2 regions of the Anaerocolumna sp. AGMB13020 genome follow, and region 1 is predicted to be linked to the other one. Evidence: a T-box and tRNA genes for the amino acid it is inferred to sense, from the RefSeq annotation. Region 1 holds a T-box; the other holds one or more tRNA genes.
The links. The T-box of region 1 lies ahead of thrS (threonine--tRNA ligase). A T-box ahead of a tRNA ligase gene usually reads a tRNA of that ligase, here a tRNA-Thr.
Positions count from the first base shown of each region.

Region 2: it has a tRNA-Thr gene. The T-box ahead of thrS (threonine--tRNA ligase) is inferred to sense a tRNA for this amino acid. The anticodon was not compared.

Region 1 covers NZ_CP136910.1:3,717,191-3,724,867, forward strand. Annotated here, with positions in the region: gene R2R35_RS15420 (glycosyltransferase family 4 protein) at 1-614, shown strand, start outside; T-box leader at 1,350-1,549, shown strand; gene thrS (threonine--tRNA ligase) at 1,751-3,709, shown strand; gene R2R35_RS15430 (PhzF family phenazine biosynthesis isomerase) at 3,735-4,079, shown strand; gene R2R35_RS15435 (deoxyribonuclease IV) at 4,345-5,130, shown strand; gene R2R35_RS15440 (ABC transporter permease/substrate-binding protein) at 5,426-7,000, opposite strand; gene R2R35_RS15445 (betaine/proline/choline family ABC transporter ATP-binding protein) at 6,997-7,677, opposite strand, start outside.
Region 2 covers NZ_CP136910.1:3,981,381-3,989,057, reverse strand. Annotated here, with positions in the region: gene R2R35_RS16540 (helix-turn-helix domain-containing protein) at 1-3, shown strand, start outside; gene R2R35_RS16535 (ABC transporter ATP-binding protein) at 65-754, opposite strand; gene R2R35_RS16530 (ABC transporter permease) at 774-1,940, opposite strand; gene R2R35_RS16525 (GNAT family N-acetyltransferase) at 2,213-2,665, opposite strand; tRNA gene R2R35_RS16520 (tRNA-Thr) at 3,666-3,738, opposite strand; gene sigH (RNA polymerase sporulation sigma factor SigH) at 3,749-4,381, opposite strand; gene R2R35_RS16510 (CD3324 family protein) at 4,748-5,017, opposite strand; gene R2R35_RS16505 (EcsC family protein) at 5,334-6,152, shown strand; gene rlmB (23S rRNA (guanosine(2251)-2'-O)-methyltransferase RlmB) at 6,255-6,995, opposite strand; gene R2R35_RS16495 (Mini-ribonuclease 3) at 7,145-7,603, opposite strand; gene cysS (cysteine--tRNA ligase) at 7,588-7,677, opposite strand, start outside.

The DNA.
Region 1 (7,677 bases):
GCATTTTAAAAGAAGAAAAAGTCATACTCTATATAGGCAGGGTATCCAGAGAAAAGAATATCATAGAAACCATCAATGCCATGGAGTACTATATGAAAGACGGCAAACCGGTCAAATTCCTGATTGTAGGAAGCGGACCGGAAATGGATGAACTAAAGGACAGGGTAGCAGAACTTGACCTGCAGCAGAAAATAATATTTGCAGGCTCCAAACCTTGGGATACTATCGGTCTCTATTATCAACTAGGAGACGTATTCGTCAGTGCCTCACAAAGTGAGACACAGGGCTTAACCTATATAGAAGCCATGGCCGCAGGAATACCGGCAGTAGCCAGAGAAGACAGATGCCTGGACGGCATCCTCTTTGATGGAATAAACGGCTATAAATTCACCGATCAAAAAGGATTGATAGAAAGCCTGGATAAAGTCCTCTTTACAGACAAAGAAACACCTTACGGAGAAAATGCCAGAGAACTCATGCAGAAATTCTCAACAGAGACCTTTGGAAAAAGCGTTGAAGACGTCTATGAGGACGTTCTTGGAAATGAACGCTATTCTGAACAGACCGGCATCTCTGAAGCAAAAAAAATAAATTATCTGAAAATGCCATTTTAACCACAGCTTCCATACGGATATCATTATAAAATCCATATGGAAGCTGTATTATATTTTCGAAAATTTTTAAAAGCTAAATGAGCGATATGCTGTTATAGGATATTATTAATCCGTATATCCCAAATAATAAATACAAGAAAAGTTTAATTCAACTTCATCTTATTAATGGATTTTATTATTAAAACGCTGTATGTAAACCATCATTCTTCAGTGTTAACCTTAAAATAAACGAAAGAATCTAAAATGTGAAAATTGTGAATAGAAAAAATAAATTAAAGCTATCCTAATTTCTTAGCATAAATAAACACACCCACACAGAAATAAACACATCTATATAGTAATCATAAAAAAAGAAATACTTAATAACTATATCTGCAAAGCATGCCAGTAACGGAGAAAACCCACCTTGCTATTTGGTAGATTAGGTCTCGGAAAGGTTCCTTATGACACTTAAACTTCAGTAGTTGCGCTAAGTATTGAATAAGCCACTGTTTGAGCATATAAGAAACCAGCATAGTTCTGCTGGTTTCTTCGCGAGTTTGGCTTATTCAATACTGTCCTAAGCAATTACTGAAGTTTTAGTGGAATAAGGGTTCTTCTCCGAACCAAAACGTACAAATAGCAAGGCGGGTTTTCGTACCACTGCCACAACCTGCCTTTATACAACTGCTTAACAAGGTGCAAAATACCACTTGACAAAAATTGCTGAAATGCTATAATGAGGTTTATCAATAAGAAAACGCGTTGAAGAGACGAGTAAGATGTGAAATGACACAGAGAGGGATATGAGGTGCTGAGAATATCCCGCCAGGAAACATCCGAAAACTACCTCTGAGTGGTCCTAATCCGATCCGGTGATTCCGTTATCATCTAATGAAGTGGGAATTTAACAATCCAATGAGGGTGGAACCGCGAGATATATGCTCGTCCCTTTCGAGCTGCTATAAGGCAGGCGAAAGTGATGAGCTTTTTTGATGCCTTTTTATCAGCAGGATGTAATATAAACTGTCCCCATAACGGGAACGGCAGAAACAGGGAATATACAATCAAAGATTGGATATTCAGGAATGAAAATTCAAACAAAAAGAAGCATGTATTCAAAAGAATGCAGCTATGGGAAAGGAATGGTTACTTGTATGAAGATAACATTAAAAGACGGATCAGTAAAAGAATACGAAAATCAAATGGCAATCATAGATATTGCAAAGGATATTAGTGAAGGACTTGCCAGAAATGCCTGTGCAGCAGAGCTTAACGGAAAGGTAGTGGACCTTAGAACCGTTGTAGCAGAGGACAGCAGCTTAAGCATCCTTACCTTTGACAGCGAGGGCGGAAAAGCAGCATACAGACACACTACCTCTCATGTACTTGCAGAAGCAGTAAAAAGACTGTATCCAGCTGCAAAGCTTGCAATAGGTCCTTCCATTGATACTGGTTTTTATTATGACTTTGATGTAGAGCCATTTGACAGAGCAGCGCTGGATGAGTTAGAGAAGGAAATGAAGAAGATTATAAAGGAAGGTGCGGAGATCAAGCGCTTTACCCTTCCAAGAGAAGAAGCTATCCGCTTTATGGAAGAAAAAAATGAGCCATATAAGGTTGAACTGATTCAAGACCTGCCCGAAGGAGAAGAAATTTCCTTCTACAGTCAGGGAGAATTTACCGATCTTTGTGCAGGACCACACTTGATGAGCACAAAAGGTATTAAGGCTATCAAATTAATTTCCTCCTCCGGTGCTTACTGGAGAGGTTCTGAAAAAAACAAGATGTTAACCAGAGTGTATGGTACTGCTTATACAAAGAATGCAGACCTGGATGCTTATCTTGTTCATTTGGAAGATATCAAGAAACGTGATCACAACAAGCTAGGCCGTGAAATGGGATTATTTACAACGGTTGATGTAATCGGACAGGGACTTCCTCTTATTATGCCAAACGGTGTTAAGATCATGCAGACAATGCAGAGATGGATCGAAGACGAAGAGGAAAAAAGAGGTTATGTCAGAACAAAGACTCCATTTATGGCAAAAAGCGACCTGTATAAAATCTCCGGTCACTGGGACCATTACAAAGAGGGAATGTTTGTTTTAGGAGATGAAGAAAAAGATAAAGAAGTATATGCACTACGTCCTATGACTTGCCCCTTCCAGTATTATGTATACAAATCCGAACAGAGATCTTACCGTGATCTTCCTATCCGTTTAGGTGAGACTTCAACTCTGTTTCGTAACGAGGATTCCGGTGAGATGCACGGCTTAACCCGTGTACGCCAGTTCACTATATCAGAAGGTCATTTAGTAGTAAGACCGGATCAGATGGACGAAGAATTCAAGGGTTGTCTTGATCTTGCAAGATATTGTCTGAGCACACTCGGACTTGCGGAGGATGTAACATATCGTCTTTCCAAATGGGATCCCAACAACAAGGAGAAATACATTGGAACAGCAGATGTCTGGGAGGAAACACAGGGAAGAATCCGTAAGGTTTTAAATGACCTTGAGATACCTTTTACGGAAGAAGAAGGAGAAGCTGCTTTCTATGGTCCTAAGGTAGATATACAGGCTAAAAACGTATATGGCAAAGAAGACACTATGATTACCATTCAGTGGGATGCATTAATTGCAGAACAGTTTGATATGTACTATATCGACCAGAACGGTGAGAAGAAACGTCCTTATATCATTCACAGAACCAGCATTGGCTGCTATGAAAGAACGCTGGCATGGTTGATTGAGAAATATGCAGGTCAGTTCCCTACCTGGCTGTGTCCTGAGCAGGTGAGAGTACTTCCAATCTCCGAGAAATATCATGATTATGCCAAAAAAGTAGAGTCAGAGCTGAAAGAAAATGATATCCGCTGCAGTGTAGACGAACGCGCCGAGAAAATCGGTTACAAGATTCGTGAAGCAAGACTGGAACGTGTTCCTTATCTATTGGTGGTAGGACAGAAGGAAGAAGAGGAAGGTCTTGTATCCGTAAGAAGCCGTTACCTGGGGGACGAAGGTCAGAAAGAGCTTTCTGTGTTTGTAGATGCTATCTGCAAGGAAATCAGAAGAAAAGAAATCAGAAAAATTGAAGTAGAGCAGCAGGCTTAATTTCATATAATCCTTAAGATGTCAGGTGAACAGAAGTTTACCTGACATCTTGCTATACATTAAGCTTCATCCCCTTTGTTTTGAAACATATGATACAGAGGCAGACATGCATGCAAGACATTTTTCCTCTCCGTATTCCGGTACCGTGGAAGATCCGGTAACAGGGACAGCGTCAGGAGTTATGGGGGTATTTTATGCTACATACATAAACAAAGACTTTGATAAACCCCTTACTCTAAATATAGAACAAGGGCAGGAAATTGGAAAAGATGGCAGGGTAATTGTTCGGGTCAGGAAATCGCTTGCAGATTATGAAGTCGAGATTCTTGGCACAGCGGTGTATGTGAAAGAATTCGAGATACAGGTATAAAGTTATAATGAACTTGATATTATTCATTACTAAAACACCAGTTAAAGCTATCTGTTAAGGAATAGCGAACAGCTGGAATAGCAGAGGATATACGCATCAATAAATAAGGTTAGAATAATGGAAAAACGGATATTCTATGAAGAAAACAGTTACTAATTATTTATATATTTGATATACAAGGAAAGGATATCGTTATACGGTATGTTATGGTACTCAAATGCTTAATATCGGTACACACTTATCTGTAGCCAAAGGTTACGAACGAATGGGAAAGGATGCTCTATTAATAGGTGCCAATACCTTGCAGTTCTTTGCCAGAAATCCAAGGGGAGCCAAAGCGAAGGCGGCAGATTATAAGGACATGAATAAATTCAGAGAGCTGCTTCAGGAAAATGATTTTGCCAGGATAATGGCACATGCGCCTTATACCCTCAATGCCTGCTCCAAAGATGCCCATTTAAGAGAATTGTCAGCGCAGATGTTTGAAGAAGATGTCAACAGGATGGAATTCTTTCCGGGAAACTTTTATAATCTGCATCCGGGAAGCTGCCTGGGGCAGGAGAGCAGTATTGCTATAGAACAGATTGCACTTATGCTAAATAAGGTAATGTATGAAGGAATGCATACAACAGTTCTACTGGAAACCATGTCCGGTAAGGGCAGTGAAATGGGAAGGACCTTTGAAGAAATCAAAGCAGTGATAGAGCTTGTAGAGGTGAAGAAAAGTATTGGTGTCTGCATGGATGCCTGTCATCTATGGAATGCAGGATACGACCTGGTAAATAACCTGGAAGGGGTTCTTCAGGAATTTGACCGGATAATTGGACTTAAGTACCTGAGGGCATTCCACTTAAATGATACCATGGATGCCCTGGGAAGTCACAAGGACAGGCATGTGACCATCGGTGACGGAATTCTTGGAGTTGAAACCATTACCTCTATTATTAACCATCCAAAGCTGAGAGACTTGATATTTATCCTCGAAACACCAACAGAACTGGAAGGGCACAGAAAAGAAATAGAAATGTTAAAGAAGGCAAGAAAGGATTAGGTAATCTTTTGATGAAGCTCTTTTTCTATTCAGCTTGTCTACTGTATAAGTGAAAAGAAGTATCAGATAAAATCTGTAATTATGCAGTGGGAAGCACCGTTAATACCTCCCCATCCCATTATATAAGAAGTCCTGATTCTCTGGATATTTTGCTCATGGAATTGCACAACAGACAACTTGCTTAAATAATCAGAGAAGAGGACTTTTGGTACTTTTCAAATAAGAGCATTTATTCAATTTTTGTAAACTACCTGTACTCTGTACTAATAAATCATTTATATTTGAATCTAATCTATTATTCTATAAAGGAATTTTCCACCAGGAAATCATGAGCAACTGTGGCCGGTTCCATTTGCAGTTCATCTACTTTATAATTCAGTTCAGCCATAACAGCATCTGTAAGAACATCACCCAACTCTTCAATAACAGGTATTATTTCCGGATATTTATTAGCTATTTCTTCCCGCATTAAAGGGATGGCATAATAAGGCGGAAAGAAGTTCTTATCATCTTCTAAGGTAACCAGTTCGAATTTCTTCAGTAATCCGTCTGTTGAAAAAGCATCCACAACATCTGTTTCCTGATTCATTAAGGCTACATATCTGGGAGAACCGTCTAAGCCAACAGTATTCTTGAAGTTAAAATTATAAAACGCAGTAAGCCCAGGTATTCCGTCTATACGATTCAAGAATTCGAGGGTTGTACCGGCCCTTAAGTTTCTGCCGATCTTAGCCAGGTCGCTGATACTGTTTAAACCATAAGCAGCGGCAGTCTCTTGTGTAACGGCTAATACATAAGTGTTATTAAAGGCAAATTGCTTAAGAACGTCAATACCATATAGGTTTTTGAAATCATTTTTCACGGTAGTGTATACTTCCTCCATATCGGAGATGGGAGGATAATTAAGCGTATCTCCATAAGCAGTACCGCTGTAATCAAAGTAAAGATCGATATCACCGGATTTTAAGGCAGAGAAACAAACCTGAGTGCCACCTAAATTGATTTTTCTATCTACCGTTATATCTGTTCTGGCTTCAATCAAATCGGAAAACATATGAGCCAATATATGCTGCTCTGTAAAGTCCTTGCTGCCTATTCGAATGACTTTATCAGAGGAGATATGATTTACTATTCCGTTATAACCTAGAACCAATACCAGAATAAGACTTGTGGCAGCAATAATTCTTTTCTGGAACTTCTTTGATTTTACCTGCTTTTCCTTTGAGGCACCGGTTATTTGAAGGCTGACAGGCGTAACCAGCTTTTCTACGATACCGATAAGAAAGTCAACCAGAAGAGCCAATATACATGCGGGAACAGCACCTGCTAAGATCTGAAAATTGTTAACAGTACGTATTCCTGAGAAAACCAGAAAGCCTAAGCCTCCGGCGCCGATAAAAGCAGCCATGGTCATAAGGCCTACGGCAGTAACGGCTGAAATTCTGACACCGGTCATGATAACAGGCAGTGCAAGAGGAATCTGAATTTTAAACAGTATCTGGATCTTTGTAAGCCCTATGCCTCTGGCAGCTTCAATCGTCTGAGGATTGATGTTCTTTATACCAGTAAAGGTATTTTTAATAATAGGAAGCAGCGAATAGAGTATGACCATTACAACAGCTGGCAAGGTTCCGATTCCTAAGAAGGGAATGGCGAATCCAAGCAATGCCATACTGGGAACAGCCTGAATGATATTAGCAATTGCAAGCACCGGTTTATTGAGCTTATTCACATAGCTGATCAGAATACCCAGAGGAACGCCAAGGAGGATAGCCAGGCCTACCGCGATAGCTGTTAATTGTATATGTTCCAGAGTCAAAGAAAGAATCTGAGCTTTGTTTTGAAAAATATAATTAAAAAAATCTATCATGAGAACATCACCTCCTGGGTATCAATATATTGCTGGCTGAGAGTGGTAACAAGACTGCTCTTGGTTATAAGACCCAATAAGATGTTGTCATCACTTGTTACCGGAATACCGGATACCTGGTTTTCCTCAATGATTTTTAAGATATCGATAATGTTGTTGTCAGGAGATACTTTTAAGACATCCGTACCCATAATAGAGCGGGCTTCAAGGCTTAGATCGGAAAGGGGCTGAACCTGTTTGGCACTTATGATTCCCAGGAGCCTGCGGCTTTTATCAGTAACCATAAGGCTATCAACATTGGAAGTTCTCATTTTTTCCCTGCAACGCAGCAGTGGAAGTGTTTCAGAACAGGTAACCGGAGTTGTGATCATGATATCGGAAGCTTTTATATATTCAGGAGAAGTCCATATACGGTTCTTGCCCACAAACTCCTGGACAAAAGCATTGGCGGGATTTTTAAGTATATTTTCAGGAGTATCATATTGCAGAATAACCCCATCCTTCATGATGCAGATTTTATCGGCAATCTTAATCGCTTCATCCATATCATGGGTAACAAATACGATGGTTTTTTTAAATTGCGACTGTAAATTAAGAACCTCATCCTGAAGACCTGACCTTGTAATAGGATCCAATGCAGAAAAGGGTTCATCCATTAGAATTATCTCAGGATCTAT
Region 2 (7,677 bases), 260 kb from region 1:
TAAATTTGAGCTTCTCAATGAGTCAGAAAGGCTTATACCTGAAACCTGACCGATACGAACAGGATCATATCCTGTTCGTATCGGTTACAATTCTGCCATCCTTTATTTCAATAATACGATCTGTCTTCTCTGCTATTCTGTTGTCATGGGTAATAATAACAAAAGTGGTTCCTTTTTCTCCATTGATCTTGCGAAGAAGTTCATATATTGTCTCTGCAGAATCCGAATCCAGATTGCCAGTTGGCTCATCAGCCAGAATAATCTCCGGAGAATTCATCAGAGCCCTTGCAATTGCAGTTCTCTGCTGTTGGCCGCCGGACATTTTGGAGGAAGGATTGTTAATAACATCTTTAAGCCCAACCAGCTCCAGATACTCCTCGGCTTCACTCCTTCTTTTTTTCCCTCCTTTTCCATACTGTATCTCATAGGGCATCAGTACATTTTCCAAGGCAGTGAATTCAGGCAGGAGATAATGAAACTGAAAAATAAATCCGATGGTCCTGTTACGAATTTCGGCCAGTTGATTAACCGGCAGCTTATTGATCTTAAGACCATTTACATGAATCTCACCAGAAGTAGGTTGGTCCAGGGTTCCCATAATATTAAGAAGAGTTGTTTTTCCGCTTCCTGACTGTCCGATAATCGAATTAAAGGATCCTTTTTCTATATTTAAGTTAATATCATAAAGTACCTGGTTCTGGATTTCTGAGCCGTATATTTTATTGATATTTTTTAATTCCATAACATGCTTCATCTTTTACCTCCTGGTTTCATTAATTATTGCGTATAATATCTACTGGATTTAATCTGGATGATTTTACAGCCGGCAGTAAGGAAGCCGCTACGGAAGACAGCAATGCCACCAATACAGATATACTAATAAATCCTTTGTTTAGATATAATGCAACGATTGGGGTACCATCAGGATTTAATGCAAAGGTACTAAATCCATAGGATAAGCCGAGACCAAGAACAATTCCCAACACCGCTCCGAAGCCTCCAAGAATAATCCCTTGTGAGAGAAAAACATAACACGCCATCCTGTTTTTCATACCCATGGCTTTTAAAATGCCTATCTGCTTTGATTTCTGCAATACCGATATAGCAAGAACACTGGCTATTCCAAGCACAACAGATATAAGTACGAATATCTGTATCATATAACTGGATATACTCTGACCTTTCAACCCACTTAGCAGCTGCTCATTCTGTTCCTTCCAGTTCGTTATGGAAACATCCCTTCCTTGTAAGGCAGTACTTATGCTATTACCTATGATATCTGCCGAAAATACCGCTGAATCCTCCACCTGAATTTCTATAGAAGTAATTTTTCCAACTTCTTTAAATATTTCCTGAGAAGTCTCAAGATTTGTAATTGCCCAGGTCGTATTAATAGATTTCACCTTCAAATCATAAAAGCCTTTTATCTTCAGTGTAATCAGTTCTTTCTCCGGTGTAATGACTTTGACATCCTCTCCGGTATGAAGGCCATATTTATCCTTTATATCCGTTCCAAGAATAACTTCATTTCTTCCTTCAGGCATACTCCCCTCTACCAGCTGCTTTTTCAGATCATAGATTTCATCTGCACTTGCTAAATCAAATCCTCTTAAAAGCAATGATGCCGCATCCTCTTCTCTATCAAGAAAGACCGGATGATCGGAGACAGGAGCTATGGTAGTAATATCCTTATCCGCCGATTGTATCAATTTAATAATTTCATCATAATCATTTATTTTTTTGTCTGCTGCATCCGCTGTAACGGTTATCTGTGATGCATTTCCAATTGTTTTATCCACCAGACTTTTTTGGAGTCCCTGAATAAGAGAACCGATAAAAATCTGTACCGAAACACCTATGGAGATTCCTAAGATTATCAGTATAGTCTGCCCTATGTTTGATTTTAGAAATCTAGCACCTATTTTAAAACCAAGTCTCATATATCAGCCACCTCACACTACATATTTTTAATTTATATTACAGTCAGCATCACAACTTCATCCAGTATGATTCATATTCAGTATTTGAGAAGTCATATCTGTTAGTTGTAAATCTTTAAAAATAATATAGCACAACATTCGGCATCTTGCAATATAATTTTAATCTATTTAATTGTGTTTAATTATTATCATTGCCCATGTTATCCACTTTTAATTCTTGGTATAAAAAACTACCAACTGAATTGATAGCTGGTAGTGAACTATTAAGTCGATCAAGTTACTATTCTCTTTATGTACTCTATCTCATTGTCATCTCTGGACACTTCGGTGTATCCAAATTTCTCATATAAGTATTGATTAACTTTACTGAAAACTGGTGTTGAAAGTTGCCATACTAAGATATCCCTATAATTTTCTTCAATTAATTCCATTGTTCTATATCCATATCCTTTTCCTTGATAGATCGGATTAATAACAAAGTCTTCAAAACGCATTGTTTCTTTATCTATTGTTATGAGAAAGAATCCTCCTATAATATGGCTATCCAATATGATTTTATAGGAAATAAAGTTTTTTATTATGAAAATTTGTGATTCTATACTATCATAACCAGGCGGGCCTCCATTTCTCCCCAAATATGTATTAACTTCTTGATTATATGCTGCTATTTTAATTTCTGTGATTGCACTAGCATCCTGTACATCTGCACGTTCAATACTCAACATATTGTTTACCTCCCTTTTAGTATACCTTTAGTATAAAGCATACCCCAAAAATGAATAGACTATTATTCTAAGAGATGGTAAGATAATATCAGATTAGATAAAAAATATTTTTTTCAGATGTCCAAAAAAGAGATATAAATATTCCAAGTAAGCAGTCCAATTCCTTCATAATACTCAGGTAAGATAAACAAACCAATCAATTACCTTATTGAAGATATTATGGAAAAGTCTCAAACGAATCTTGTTTTATTCAAATATATGATTTTTTTTCATGCTTTGTTCATTTATATTTCAAAACTCGACATAAAAAGCCTTCCTTCATGCGTAGGAAGACTCATAGATAATAAATTTGCAGAGCAGGTCATGGCTACATTAAGTAATCATGGCGCAGGTATTCTTAACGAATTGGCAAGTTCTACCAAATATGGATTTTTATATATCCATCCAAATAAAAACACCACCTGCAATGCATTCGCACATTCAGTGGTTTATATATACGATTACACACTATACTTGTAATGTCAATATCAACACAAATAAACTGGGCAATCAATGGAAAGTTGTGAAGGTAAAAACTAGCAGGATACGAACCATATCTTTCTCCCGCGAAACGGCAAGCAAATGAATATATTTATATCTTTATCCGGCGAAACGATAAGTAAATGAATATATCCACACCTTATCAGATTTTTAAGGATATTATCCACAAATATAATGCAACCGTTGAGGATGAATCCTTCAAATCCTTCATATCCATTGCTTAGAACAAGGCACACTGGTACTATGCTTATACCAGAAGACGTTGATCTTAGAATCGTATCAGCTCAACTGGGGTACACTCAGACAAGCACCACAATGACATCTATGCTCCAGCCAAAAAGAATCAGATAAAATAAGCAAAACCAAACAGTTACCAAGGCATAAAAAAGGCACCCGTTAATGGATGCCTTTTAACTTTTTAAAACCGTTCAAACCCTTGAATTTACCAGGTTTTCTTGAGAGCTCCCGACGAGACTTGAACTCGAGACCTTTACCTTACCAAGGTAACGCTCTACCGACTGAGCTACGGGGGCAGTTATTTATTTAATACAAATCCTTCAAAACTGTATTCAGCTTCAAACGAATTCGCTGCAATGCATTATCAATTGACTTTGGTTCTTTCTTTAATTTGTCTGCTATCTGAAGGTAAGAATAATCATGCAAATATAAATCCAAAACTGTTTTTTCAAACTGACTTAAATGCCTTACGAGTTCATATTCTAACATACTTGTACTCTCTTTGTCAATAACTAATTCTTCAGGATTTGAAATTTTATTTTGACTCATGATATCAGCCAGGGTTTCTTTCTCGTCCTGATCTGCATTCTCACTGTAAGCAGGTGCGTATAATGAGACGTAGGTATTCAAAGGAATGTTTTTCTTTCGATTGGAGGCTTTGATTGCGGTGTAAATCTGCCTCGAGATACAAAGGTCAGCAAAGCTGTAAAAGGTACTGTCTTTATCCGTATCATAGTCTCTGATAGCTTTATAGAGACCTATCATGCCCTCCTGTATTAAATCCTCTTTATCCCCGCCAATTAAAAAAAGAGCCTTTGCTTTGTTTTTCACCAGACTTTTATATTTGGTGAGCATAAAGTCCATTGCATAGGAATCCCCGCCATGAATCATAGAAATGATTTCATCGTCACTCAACTGATCCCATATCTTATCAGGCATTTTGTCGTAACCTCCCCTGGTCTGTTTGAAAATGTCTATAATGATTGCTATTTTACAATCAGTGTAGCACAGGCCTTAGGAAATAGCAACCAGATAAGCTGGATGCATACCTTCCTTTTATGCTTCTTTTTGTACTTCTTTTAAACTTCCTTTTATGCTTCTTGGTAATATAACTATTAAACCTTATAATTGCTTCTAACACGAAAAGAAAGGTACTGCCTAATTGCTTAAGCAATACCTCTCCTACTCCTTAGAGTTTAAACACCTCTAATTTGTTGTTCAATATAACCATCCCCTTTCCTGTTGGAATCGACCGGTCAACTGTATTATCTCATAGTTTTCCTTTGTAAGCCAGGGTAAGAATGATTATATCTGATTTCTCTTATATATAATTTTTCTGATGGTATCTTCACTCAGATGATATTCTTCCGACAAATTCTTAACCGGTTCTCCCTGTCTGAATAAACAGGTTATTTCTTCATTTCTCTTATCAATCCATTCACGGGTGCCACTAATGCATCCCCATTGTGCCTTGCTGCTTCGCTTCGGAATATATACAAGGCATCCTTCAGCGTATTGCTGTACTTCCTTTAACAGTTGGTCCGGCAATACATCTGCTCCTTTTTTGTAATTCAATCAGCATTACCTCCGTTATTACATTACTCTCAACGCTACGAAATACTAAGCTTTTCATGTATAGCCACCTCCTTGATTTTTGTATTTTATATTAATAATTACCAGTATATCATAGGATTTGGAGAATTTCCAGTTATTTATTCTTTTATTTGATCAAATGAATATAATTGAGTTATTAAACCACTATCATTTTCTTTTATAAAACAGAAAAATTAATAATATATTAGAATTTAACAGAAAGTATTTATATATTATCGTTATTATCATATAATGGATTACTAGAAACCCAGACCGTAATAAAAGAAAGGATAAGCTTATGAAGCATTTATTAGAGGAGCAGATTAAAGAAATCAATAAAAAAGAAGAACTATTCTTACAAGGTAAGGACAACACCTATTTGAATCAGAAAATAAATCCTCTCCTTGATAAGGTTCGGGATAAAATACCCGCAAATTTAAAGAATACTTTGGATAAAGCTTTTTTTAAAGCCTTTGAACTGATCTACGAAAAAGGAATTGATGTTATTGAAAAGACCTATAACAAAAACAGCATACTGGTGGATTACGACATCAACAACCAGGCCATGAACAAGAAATTGACAAAAAAACATATCAAAGATCTGGATAACCCTTCTCTTAATTCCAGTCGTTTTAATTCTGCTTTCTCTGCTGTTGAGGGAAGTGTCCTTGGTTTATTTGGCATCGGACTTCCGGATATACCGGTATTTCTGGGCCTCATTATAAAATCAATAAACGAAATCTCCTTAAGTTATGGTTTCACCAATGAGAAAGAGGAAGAGAAAGCATATCTGCTGCTTTTAATTCAAGCCTCCCTCTTAAAAGGAAAAGAACAAAGGGAATTAAATATGCGTATCGACCAACTGGCTTATGCTATTGAGAATGGAAATGTTCCTGCTCTTAATATAAAAAAGGAAATGAAAGCCGCCTCCTCCTGCTTCTCAGAGGCTCTCCTAACCGCCAAATTCATTCAGGGAACTCCTATTGTAGGAGCAATAGGCGGCGTAATCAATCATAGTTATATCAAGAAAATAACTGCATACAGTCAAATAAAATATAAGAAACGTTATCTGCTCAAAAAAATCAATGAACAGTATGCCAATACCATAACAGACTAGAATATATTCCTCGTTTTTTCTTTACTCTTAAATCCCCGCCTTATAATGAAAAATCTCCTGAAAAAGCTCGTCTAAAGCTCTTTCAGGAGATTTTTCATTCATTTAAGCCATTCTTTGTCTTACAATTTCATAAGAGAGAACTCCCATAGCAACAGACGCATTTAGGGAATCAATATTTCCAAACATTGGAATCTTCGCCAGGTAATCACACTTTTCCTTTACCAGTCTTCCAACTCCTTCTCCTTCACTTCCGATAACAAGTCCAATTGGCCCTTTCAGATTCTGCTTGTACATTACTTCACCTTCCATATCAGCACATACGAACCAGAGACCCTGTTCCTTTAATTCTTCTATGGTGGCAACCAGATTTGTTACTTTCGCTACGGGTGTATAATTGATTGCACCTGCTGAGGTTTTGGCAACTGTGGCTGTAAGTCCTACCGCCCTTCTCTTGGGTATTATAATGCCATGAGCCCCTGCCTGATTAGCCGTACGGATAATTGCGCCTAAGTTGTGGGGATCTTCTATTCCATCCAGAAGGATTATAAAAGGAGGCTCACCTTTTTCCTTGGCGGCATTTAGAATATCCTCAATCTCTGCATATTCATAAGCTGCAGCATAAGCGATGACACCCTGATGCTTTCCTGTCTCTGAAAGCTGGTCAAGTCTTTCTTTTTTTACATAGTTTATAATTGTGTCACCTTTTTTTGCTTCTCTTAAGATGGACTTTATAGGGCCATCCTGACAGCCATCTAATATAAACAGTCTGTCGATGGTTTTTCCGGCACGAAATGCCTCTATTACAGCATTACGGCCTTCAATGGTAAGTTCCTCGTATCTCATGTATTCCTCTTCTTTTCTTATATTTATTTAAACTACACTCAGGGGATAGTATAAACCACCGCTTCATGTCTATAAACAGCTCAAGTCATGCTTTTAACCCGACCTTTCAACTGACACATACCTCTATCAGCTTTTACAGGTTAAGAGTATTATGCCTTTTCACTCTCTTCTGCACTTCCTCTTTCAATTCCTGTCTTTACAATAGCAAGGGCACGGTTAAGACGGTCGTCCAGATACAGATATCCAATCAGCGCCTCAAAGCCTGTTGCAGTACGATACTCTGTTATACTGGCATTTTTGGCAGTGGTAAAGGATTTGGCATTACGTCCTCTTTTGTACACCACCAGCTCCTCTTCTGTAAGCATGTCCTCAACACGATGAAACAGCTCCATTTGGGCAGAAGCTTTAACCATACTGCTCACCTTCTTATGAAGCTTGTTCACCGGAGCATTTCCCTGCTCTACTACCAGTGTCCTGATAATTAAATCGTATACTACATCTCCGATAAATGCAAGGGTTAAAGGTGAATACGTCTTAAGATCCGTATCCGGAAGCGAGAAAGTCTCCTTTAAGATACTGATCAAGCCATTGTCTACGCTCTTTTCCATCTTACACCTTCTCTTGTATCTTCCAGTACAATACCCTTCTCAAGCAGGAGGTTTCTTATCTCATCCGCTCTTGC